2 regions of the Bradyrhizobium sp. 155 genome follow, and region 2 is predicted to be linked to the other one. Evidence: riboswitches for the same ligand, from Rfam matches in the RefSeq annotation. Region 2 holds a riboswitch; the other holds the start of a gene.
What was found. A riboswitch is a leader RNA that binds a small molecule or an ion and turns the genes downstream of it on or off. The one in region 2 is predicted to bind cobalamin.
Positions count from the first base shown of each region.

Region 1: another riboswitch for cobalamin. It lies ahead of IVA93_RS24340 (energy-coupling factor ABC transporter permease); the one in region 2 lies ahead of metE (5-methyltetrahydropteroyltriglutamate--homocysteine S-methyltransferase).

Region 1 is NZ_CP064704.1:4,988,358-4,993,627, reverse strand. Features, by position in the region: gene cbiE (precorrin-6y C5,15-methyltransferase (decarboxylating) subunit CbiE) at 1-468, shown strand, start outside; gene IVA93_RS24360 (cobalamin biosynthesis protein) at 465-833, shown strand; gene cobM (precorrin-4 C(11)-methyltransferase) at 830-1,612, shown strand; gene IVA93_RS24350 (cobyrinic acid a,c-diamide synthase CobB) at 1,612-2,922, shown strand; gene cobA (uroporphyrinogen-III C-methyltransferase) at 2,919-3,650, shown strand; cobalamin riboswitch at 3,696-3,915, shown strand; gene IVA93_RS24340 (energy-coupling factor ABC transporter permease) at 3,953-4,630, shown strand; gene cobF (precorrin-6A synthase (deacetylating)) at 4,679-5,270, shown strand, end outside.
Region 2 is NZ_CP064704.1:6,706,978-6,712,247, reverse strand. Features, by position in the region: gene IVA93_RS32155 (IS701 family transposase) at 1-1,105, opposite strand, end outside; cobalamin riboswitch at 1,181-1,379, shown strand; gene metE (5-methyltetrahydropteroyltriglutamate--homocysteine S-methyltransferase) at 1,480-3,795, shown strand; gene IVA93_RS40830 (hypothetical protein) at 4,179-4,307, shown strand; partial or broken gene IVA93_RS41050 (DUF6538 domain-containing protein) at 4,694-5,270, shown strand, end outside.

The DNA of each region.
Region 1 (5,270 bases), 1.7 Mb from region 2:
GCGCTGGCGCCGCGTCCCGGTGAACGGCTATGGGACATCGGTGCGGGCTCGGGCTCGATCTCGGTCGAGTGGACGCTGTGCGGGGGCACCGCGATCGCCGTCGAGGCGCGCGAGGATCGCGCAGCGAACATTCGCAGCAATGCGACGGCGTTCGGGTTGGCACATCGGATCACAGTCATCGCGGGAAAAGCGCCTGAAGCCCTTGCTACGCTGGACGGGCCTGACGCCGTGTTCATCGGCGGCGGTCTCGACATCGCGATGTTCGACGCCATCTGGCCGCGGCTCTCGCCCGGTACGCGGCTGGTCGCGCATTCAGTAACGTTGGAGACGGAAGCGTTGCTCGGTGAGCTGCACCAGCGCCACGGCGGCGAATTGATGCGGGTCGAGATTGCGCATGCCGCTTCGCTCGGCCGCTACCGGTCCTGGGAGGCCGTGCGGCCCGTGGTGCAATGGAGCGCGGTCCGATGAAGGTCGCCGGGCTCGGATTCAAGCGGGACGTCACGCTGGCCTCGCTGCGTGAGGCGCTTCTGGCGGCCGGTGGTCCCGAAGGCCTCGCAGCAGTGGCGACGGTCAGCGATAAGGCCGACGAGGAGGTGTTGAAGCAGCTCGCGCGCGAATGCGGCTTGCCGATCAAGGCGGTTGCCGCCGAAATGCTTGTTGGCATCGACACGCCGACGCAGTCAAAGCTCGTCGTGGAAAAGTTCGGGACGGGATCGGTTGCCGAGGCGGCGGCGCTCGCAGCGGCCGGACCTCGCGCGCGATTGATTGCGACGCGGGTGGTCTCGCAGGATCGCACCGCGACCGCGGCGATCGCGGAAGGAGACGGCGCATGACGGTGCATTTCATCGGGGCAGGGCCAGGCGCTCCTGACTTGCTGACGTTGCGCGGCCGCGATCTCATCGCCGCCTGTCCGGTCTGCCTCTATGCTGGCTCACTTGTGCCCGAGGGCGTCTTGGCGCATTGCCCGCCCGGGGCGCGGATCGTCAACACCGCGCCGCTGTCGCTCGATGAGATCGTCGCGGAGATCGCCGCCGCCCATGCCGATGGCAAGGACGTTGCGCGGCTGCATTCCGGTGATCTCTCGATCTGGTCGGCGATGGGCGAACAGCTCCGCCGCCTGCGCACGCTCGACATTCCCTACACGGTCACGCCCGGCGTTCCCTCTTTCTCGGCCGCCGCGGCTGCGCTGGAGGCCGAGCTGACGCTGCCCGGCCTTGCCCAGACCGTGGTGCTGACGCGCACGCCGGGCCGCGCCAGCGCGATGCCCGAAGGCGAGAAGCTTGCCGCCTTCGCCGCCACCGGCGCGGTGCTCGCCATCCATCTGTCGATTCATCTGCTCGACAAGGTCGTCGCTGAGCTGACGCCGCATTATGGCGTGGATTGCCCGGTCGCGATCGTCTGGCGTGCGAGCTGGCCCGAGCAGCGCATCATCCGCGCCACGCTCGCAACACTCGACGCTGCTGTCGGGGGCGAGATGGAGCGCACCGCGTTGATCCTGGTCGGCAAGACGCTGGGCTCGGCGGATTTTTCCGAGAGCCGTCTCTATGCTGCCGACTATGACCGCCGCTATCGGCCGGTCGGCGCCGAGCCGCGCTTTCCGGAGGTGTCGTGATGGCGGCAGGGCTCGTTATCTCCGCGCCGGCCTCCGGCGTCGGCAAGACCACACTGACGCTGGCGCTTGCCCGCGCCTGGCGCAACAGCGGATTGCGGGTGCAGTGCTTCAAGAGCGGCCCCGATTACATCGATCCCGCGTTTCATGCCGCCGCGACGGGACGCGCCTCGGTCAACGTGGACAGCTGGGCGATGGATCGCGGGACAATCTCGCATCTCGTCAGTCGTGGCATTGACGCCGATGTCGTGCTGGCCGAAGGCTCAATGGGCCTGTTCGACGGCGTTGCCGCGCGTGGCGTCTGCGGCACCGGGGCGACCGCCGACATCGCGGAGATGCTGGACTGGCCGGTGCTGCTGGTGATCGATCCCTCAGGACAGGCACAAACGGCGGCCGCGAGCGCGGCGGGCCTTCGCGACTACCGCCCCGGTGTGCGCCTTGCAGGCGTCGTGCTCAATCGCGTTGCCAGCCCGCGCCACGAAGCCCTCGTGCGGCGCGCGCTGCTGGATGCCGGCATCGCCGTATTCGGCGCGCTGCCGCGCCATGCCGAGATCAGCCTGCCGAAGCGGCATCTCGGACTGGTGCAGGCCGAGGAGCAGGCGGAAATCGGCAAGCTGATCGACGAGGCCGCGCGCTTCGTTGCCGAGCATGTCGATCTCGACGCGGTGCTGCGTTCGGCGGCCACCTGGTCGCCGCAACCTGCCGCAAGCGGCGTCCTCGAGACGCCGCCCGGTCAGCGCATTGCGCTTGCCCGTGATGCCGCGTTCTCCTTCGTTTATCCGCACATGCTGGAAGCGTGGCGAGCGGCGGGTGCGGAGATCTCGACATTCTCGCCGCTGGCCGATGAAGCCCCTGATCCGGTCGCCGATGTGTGCTGGCTGCCTGGCGGCTATCCCGAGCTGCAGGCCGGCAGGATCGCGGCCAATGCGCGCTTCCGCGGCGGATTGCGCGCCTTCGCCGAGACGCGCCCGGTGCACGGCGAATGCGGGGGCTATATGGTGCTGGGCAGCGCTTTGACCGACGCCGACGGCATCCGCCACGAGATGACGGGCCTGCTCGGCCTGGAGACGAGTTTTGCCAAGCGCCGCATGCATCTGGGCTATCGTCTGGCCGAGCTCGCCGCGCCGATGCCGGGTCATCAGGCGGGTGCACGCCTGCGTGGCCACGAATTCCACTATTCGACGATCCTCGCGCAGCCCGACACGCCACTGGCGGTCGTGCACGACGCGACAGGTGCGGTCATTGCCGAGACCGGCTCGCGGCGGGGACAAGCTACCGGCACGTTCTTCCATCTGATCGCGGAGGACCGGTGAGCGGTTTTGTCTCCTTTGTCTCCGCCGGGCCCGGCGATCCCGAGCTGCTCACGCTCAAGGGTGCAGCGCGGCTGCGCGAGGCCGACGTTGTGCTCTATGACGATCTTGCTTCAGGCGCGATCCTCGATCTGGCCCGGCCCGGCGCCAATCTCGTCGCGGTGGGAAAGCGGGCAGGGCGGGCCTCGACCAAGCAGCACCATGTCAACCGCCTGCTGGTCGACTATGCCGTGACAGGCGCGCGCGTGGTCCGGTTGAAGTCGGGCGATGCCGGCATCTTTGGCCGGCTCGAGGAGGAGCTCGAGACGCTGCGTGAAGCGGGCATCGGCTACGAGATCATTCCCGGCGTCACCTCGGCCTGTGTCGCCGCCGCGCAAGCCGGCATTCCGCTGACCCGGCGTCACACCTCGCGCCGCGTGCAGTTCGTGACCGGGGCGGACGTCACCGGCGAGCTGCCGCCAGATCTCAATTGGGCGGCGCTGGCCGATCCGGAGGCGACGACCGTGGTCTATATGGGCCGGCGGACGTTTCCGGCGTTGGTCGTCAAATTGATCGAGCACGGGCTCGCCCCAACCACGCCGGCGTTGTTTGCCGAATCGCTCGGCCGTCCCGATGAGCGGCTGGTCCGCACCACCATTTCGGAACTTGCAGAGCAGCTTGCGCGGGGCGGAGCGGCCTCCACGGCGGCCGTCATCCTGTTCGGCGCGCTGGCGGGGAATTATCCGTCATGACCGCCTCGTCCGCCCGTCGCCCCTTGACGCCCGGCTGGCGAAAGGGGCACACAGGACACGCATGGTGCTCGACGCGGCGCAAAGCGCCGGAGCATAATCGGGAATGGGGGTGGGCGGACCCAGTTGCGGCGCCCAAAACCCCAGCCGCCCCCGCGACTGTAAGCGGTGAGGGACTTCGATCAGCCACTGGGCCGCGAGGCCCGGGAAGGCCGGAGACTCCCAGTGAACCGCGAGCCAGGAGACCGGCCGTGCACGTTTTGAGGCCAAGGCCGTCGGGTGTGACGGCAAGAAGGATCTGAGCCATGCATATCGAACCCGGACTAGTCTCGGACGCCAAGCTCGTGCTGAGTTATGCAACCGGCATTGCCGTCGGCGGCGTTGCCTTGAAGCTCGCGGTTGAGACCGTGCGCGAGCAGGGCATCACGTCGTTCGCGGCGCGGACGCTCGCCACCACGGGACTTGTGTTTATCTTCTTCGAGATCCTGCCGCACTTCCCGGTCGGCGTCTCCGAAGTGCACTTCATCCTCGGCTCGACCTTGTTCCTGCTGTTTGGCGCGGCGCCTGCGGCCTTCGGCCTCGCGTTTGGCCTGCTGTTCCAGGGCATCTTCTTCGAGCCGCTCGACCTGCCGCAATATGGCATGAACGTCACCACGCTATTGGTGCCGCTGTTCGGAATCCAGGCGATCGCCACGCGGATCGTTTCGAGCAACACGGCCTATGTCGATCTGAAGTACCGCCAGGCGCTGGCGCTTTCGACGACCTATCAGGCGGGCGTCATCGCCTGGGTGGCGTTCTGGGCGATTTATGGCTCCGGCTTCGGCGCGACCAACCTCGCCAACATCGCGACCTTCGCGGCGTCCTATGCGCTGGTCATCGTGATTGAGCCGCTCGCCGATCTCGGCGTGCTGGCGCTGGCAAAGTCGCTGCGCGGCGTCACCGCGCCCGGCCTCGTCACGCCGCGTTTGCACAACGCGGCCTAGAGACAAGCGAACGGGCGGCCCCATGTGCGGCCGCCTTTCGCAGGCACGATGCTCACGCTCTCTCTGATAGGTATCGGTTGCGGCGATCCCGAGCAGCTGACGCGTGCCGCGATTACTGCCATTAACGCGGCCGATCTCGTCCTGATCCCCCGCAAGGGGACGGCCAAGTCCGACCTCGCCGATCTCAGGCGGACGATCTGCGCCGATGTGCTCACCAGCGACACGACCCGCATTGCCGAGTTCGATCTGCCCGTGCGGGACGCCGCTGAAGCGGACTATCGCAAGGGCGTGGACGATTGGCATGATGCCGTGGCCGCCGTCTGGTCGCAGACGATCGGGGATCATCTCGAAGGCGAAGGCAAGGTCGCGCTGTTGATCTGGGGCGATCCCTCGCTTTACGATTCCTCGCTGCGTATCGCGCGGCGGCTCGATCCCTTGCCGACAATCGAAGTCGTGCCCGGCATCACCTCGATCCAGGCGCTGTGTGCGGCGCATGCGTTGCCGCTCAACGACATCGGCGAGCCCTTTCTAGTTTCGACCGGACGCCGCTTGCGCGATGGCGGCTGGCCGCAAGGTGTCGATACCGTTGTGGTGATGCTCGACGGCGGCACGGCATTCGAGTCGCTTGATCCGGCGGGCC
Region 2 (5,270 bases):
GGTGCCAGCCATGCCAGGATCTGCTCTCGTTGTGATCGAGCCCGAACTCGTTTTTCGCCGTTTCAAAGCTGTCCTCGATCGCCCATCGATGGCCTTCGACCGCGACCAGCGTTTCAATGGCTGTTCCCGCTGGGCACCAGGTGGTGAAGAAGGCGAGGTCATCATCGGCAATGCGACGACGGATCAGTAGACCGCGTGTCCACAAACCGTCATTTGCACTGTTGGACTGCTCGGCCTCGAGATCCGCCAATTCGAGATAACACCAATCGTGCAGCCGCGGTCCTTTGGTTCCGGCTCCCGCCGACAGGCGCTTCCAGTCGGATGAGCGCCGCGTCCGGGCGAGGTCTGCAGCCGTACCGGCGACCGGCGGTCGCTTGCCCCAGGATCGAAACACATGAGCGCTGCTGACCCCAAGCACGTAGCCTTTGCCTGCCCGACGTAGTTGCTGTTCGATGTTGCCAACACCGTAGACGGTATCACCGGCAACCCACTTGAATGGTACAGACCCGGCTATCGCGCGTGCGATCATTCTCGTCGCAAGCTTTGGTTTGGTCGCAAAGCCGACATCGGCAGGCACATATGTGGCTTCCAGACGATCTGGATCGTCGGTCCATTCCTTCGGAAGATACAACGCGCGATCGATGAACGCATGGCCATGACGCGAAACGTAGGCAGCGAAGACGCCGATCTGGCAGTTCGTGATCTTTCCTGCCGAACCAGTGTATTGCCGCGCCACTCCGCATGACGCTTTGCCCTGTTTGAGAAAACCGGTCTCGTCGATCACGAGCACCGCATCGTCATCCGCCAAATGCTCGATGACATAGTCGTGCACGATATCGCGCAGGGCATCAGCGTCCCAGTCTCCACGACCCAGAATCGCCTGCTGCCGCCATGGGCCGGGATCGCCAGCCGCCTCCGCGCGCATCCAACCGGTCTTGCGCTGCTCATCTCCGAGCAGACCTTCCAGGAACAGACCTGCATTCGTCGCAACACGCTCTTGCGTGAACAACGGACGTATCCGTTGCTTGATCTCTCGAAGCGACGCCGCCCACAACGCAAGCGTCGCCTCAACCGACGCGGCCCGCGCCCACGACATTCGAATCATGGTTGCCCATGGATTCAGAAGCCCGCAACAAAAGCAACTGTAATGCTAGTAGGTTGACGGATCGATCCTCGTGCGCCTAATGCCAGTCGTCGTGGTCTTCGGATTCGTTTGATCCGGAGCTAAGAGGGAAGCCGGTGCAATGCCGGCGCTGCCCCCGCAACTGTAAGCGGCGAGCCGCTGTCCAACGAAGTCACTGAAGCCATGCGGCTTCGGGAAGGCCGGACAGCAGCGACGACCCGCGAGCCAGGAGACCTGCCTCGACAATATATCGTCCACGGGCGGGGTGTCCCGGTGTGCGCCAAGCAGCTGTCGCTCACGCGATATTCGCTGCATGCGTCCGCCATGGCCTTTGCCCCAATCATGGGGTCTGAGCTATGTCTTTTCTTTCGCTTCCCGTTGCCACACTGGGGACGTCACGCATCGGCCCACGACGCGAACTCAAAGTCGCGCTCGAGAGGTACTGGGCGGGAAACTCCAGCGAAGCCGAGCTCCTCGAGGCGGGGAGTGGACTTCGTGCCGCTAATTGGGCACGGCAGAAATCCCGCGGTGCGACCGTCATTCCTTCGAATGACTTCTCGTTTTACGATCATGTGCTCGATACCAGCCTAATGGTCGGCGCCATTCCCGACGTCTACGGCTGGACCGAAGGTCCTGTGTCGCTCAAGACCTACTTCACCATGGCGCGTGGCGCTCAGGACGGTGGTCACGCTCAGCATGGGCCTGGCGTAGCCGCACAGGAAATGACGAAGTGGTTCGATACCAACTACCACTACATGGTGCCGGAATTTCACCGGGATCAGATCTTTAAGTATTCCTCTCGAAAGCCGATCGAGGAATATGAGGAGGCAAAAAGCCTCGGCTACCAAACGCGCCCCGTCCTAGTTGGCCCAGTCACTTTCCTGAAGCTTGGCAAAAGCGCAAATCCCGCATTCAATCCGCTGTCGCTGCTCGATCGGCTCCTCCCAGTCTATGTCGATGTTCTCCGCGAACTATCCTCGCGCGGTGCTGAATGGGTTCAGCTGGACGAGCCATGCCTAGTGATGGACGTCGACGAAGCATCGCGGGCGGCTGTCCGCCGGGCCTATGCTCATTTCGCAAAGCTTGTGCCGGCCCTTAAAATCATGCTGGCCACATATTTCGGGGCTATCGGCGACAATCTTGAAACAACCTTGGCCTTGCCCGTTGCCGGGCTTCATGTGGATCTGGTTCGGGCACCTGACCAGTTGGACGCAATTGTCGCCACAACCCGTAGAGATCTCGTGGTCTCACTAGGCGTCGTTGATGGTCGGAACGTGTGGCGCTCCAATCTTCCGGCGCTGCTCGACCAACTTGCTCCTATGGTCCAAAAATTGGGCAGGCACCGTGTTCAGATTGCTCCTTCCTGCTCGCTGCTTCATGTTCCGATCGACATTGAGCTAGAGACCGATCTCGATCCCAATCTGAAGACATGGCTGGCGTTCTCAGTTCAGAAGATCAAGGAACTTTCGATATTGGGCAAAGCGCTGGCCGGCCATGCTGCCGAGGTGGCCGATGAACTTGCGCTTACGGAGGAGGCAGCCGTCACCCGCGAAACATCGCCCGAGATCCACAATGCGAATGTCGCCGGACGAATCGCCGCGATCGACGATAGCATGCTTCGCCGTCGCAGTGCGTTCACCCAGCGTGCCGACGTCCAGCGCGTCGCGTTCGCTTTGCCGATGTTCCCAACGACAACCATCGGATCCTTCCCGCAAACGGCCGATGTCCGGAATGCGCGCGCGGCTCATGCGCGGGGAACGTTGAATGACACGCAGTACGAGCAGCTTCTGAAAGCGGAGACAGCCCGTACCGTGAAGTGGCAGGAAGATATCGGCCTGGACGTGCTCGTACACGGTGAGTTCGAGCGCAATGACATGGTTCAATACTTTGCCGAGCAGCTGTTGGGCTTCGCTTTTACCAAGCATGGATGGGTTCAGTCTTATGGCTCGCGGTACGTTCGTCCGCCTATCCTGTTCGCAGATGTCTCCCGGCCGAAGCCCATGACCGTTGAATGGTGGCGCTATGCGCAGTCTCTGACCAAAAAACCCGTCAAGGCTATGCTGACCGGACCGGTGACCATCCTGAACTGGTCGTTTGTCCGTGACGACATCTCGCGGCGCGAGACATGCCGACAGATCGCTCTCGCGATCCGAGATGAGGTCATCGACCTTGAGGCGGCTGGAGCGACCATGATCCAGATCGACGAGGCTGCGTTGCGGGAGGGATTGCCGCTACGCAAATCGCAGTGGAAGAACTATCTAGATTGGGCGGTGGACAGCTTCCGCCTTTGCTCCTCCGTGGTCGCCGACGGAACTCAGATCCATACTCACATGTGTTATTCCGAGTTCAACGAAATCATCGATGCGATCGCAGCAATGGATGCCGACGTCATTTCAATCGAGACGTCGCGTTCTAAGATGGAATTGCTCGAGGCCTTCAAGAGCTACAAATATCCAAATGAGATCGGGCCCGGCGTCTATGACATTCATTCACCGCGCATTCCCGCAGCGGCGGAAATCAAGCAGCTGATTGTGTTGGCGCGGCAGCGAGTTTCCGATCGGCAGCTCTGGATCAATCCCGACTGCGGACTGAAAACGCGAAGGTGGGAGGAGGTGCGTCCCGCGCTCGTCAATATGGTGGCCGCCGCACGCGAGTTGCGGGCCGAGCCATGATGGGCCGGAGCGTTTCGCCAACGCGTTTGTGAACAAGATGCACGCGCTTTGGGGGCTTACGATGTCCTTGGGAGCTTTCAAAGTTCCCAGCGCCGCGGAATGCGGGCGGGCGTCGGCGGAGGCGGTCGCATACAGCCGGCGACAAGCTCGATTCTCGACCCGACGGCCGACAGCATGCCGGCGAGGTCCGATCAGGTCCTATTGCGACGTCATTAACGCTCGACGCGAAGCACAGCCCGACTTTTTCATTTATCCATCGCGTGGATGCGTCTCATCACAACAATCTATTTTACGGTCCTTACGGAACGTCATACGAAATTCAGGCCCTGGCACGCTCTTCGGGAGAGGTAATCGAGCGTTGTTGGTTTTTGGGGACGTACCAAATGCTGCTGTGCGACGGCAAACTGCCGCTTGTGTTTCAGGGCACGGCAGCCAAACCGGCGCAGGATCCCATCTCGGTCAAGGCACTGCCGTCCCAACCGGACAGCGGGCGAGTGGTGGAAAAGTCGTGAAGTTTCCGACAGGAGCGGAAGGCAAACGGCTCCAGATTTCGCGCGGAGTGATATCCGTTTCTCCTTGTTTGACGGCGAATGCCCTCGCCGAAGATCAATCGGCGGTAAGTCCTCCCTGCCGACGAAAGCTGGTGCGATGCGTAAAGCAGCGTCGTTCCTGCGTGACTTTCGCCTGGCCTCCGGAGGAGGCCGGGCTTTTTTTGGTGCGCCAGGCATGGCGCGGACCGCCGTGACTGGCGCGATTCGACCGGAGTGGTGTCCGGTCGATGACTTGGAGGTCAGAGTCCTTTCCTGGGCACCATCGCTCTCCTAAGAGCGTGAAATCCAAAGCAGATTAGCAAATTCAACGGCTTACCCGCTCCTCAGTGGTACAGAAGGGTGGTACAATGCCGTTGGCTATGTCGCGTCCGTGGAAGCATCCCAAAACTGGAATCTATCAGCTCCGGAAAGCCGTTCCGGAGGATCTGCGTAAGCTTCTTGGCAAGCGCGAGGAAAAGGTAAGCCTTCAGACGCGCGATCCTTCTGAGGCAAAGGTGCGGCATGCGAAAGCGCTTGCCGAACTCGAAGCTCGCTGGGCGAATTTGCGCGCTGGCCCGGTGCCTCTGACCGAGCGGGAAGCGCATCGTCTTGCCATGGTCGCCTATGAGCGATGGCTGGAGCAGTACAGGGATAACCCAAGCCAGCAGACCAACTGGGATACCGTTGCAGGGGCACGCCTATTTGGCCCCCCACAGGCCAGGGAAGAGCTCCTGGCTGCGAGCCAACGGGCGTTAGACGGTGCCCCGGAGCTGCCCGAGGACAAGATCTTCCGGATGGAGCAAGCGTGTGTGGACGCTGCAAACGGCTATCTGACGAGCAACGGGATTATCGTCGACGATCAGAACCGCCGAACCATGGCGAGTGCGCTAGGCGCGGCCATTCAGCGTGCAAGTCTGAGTTTGGCGAAGCTTGCAAGAGGGGAAG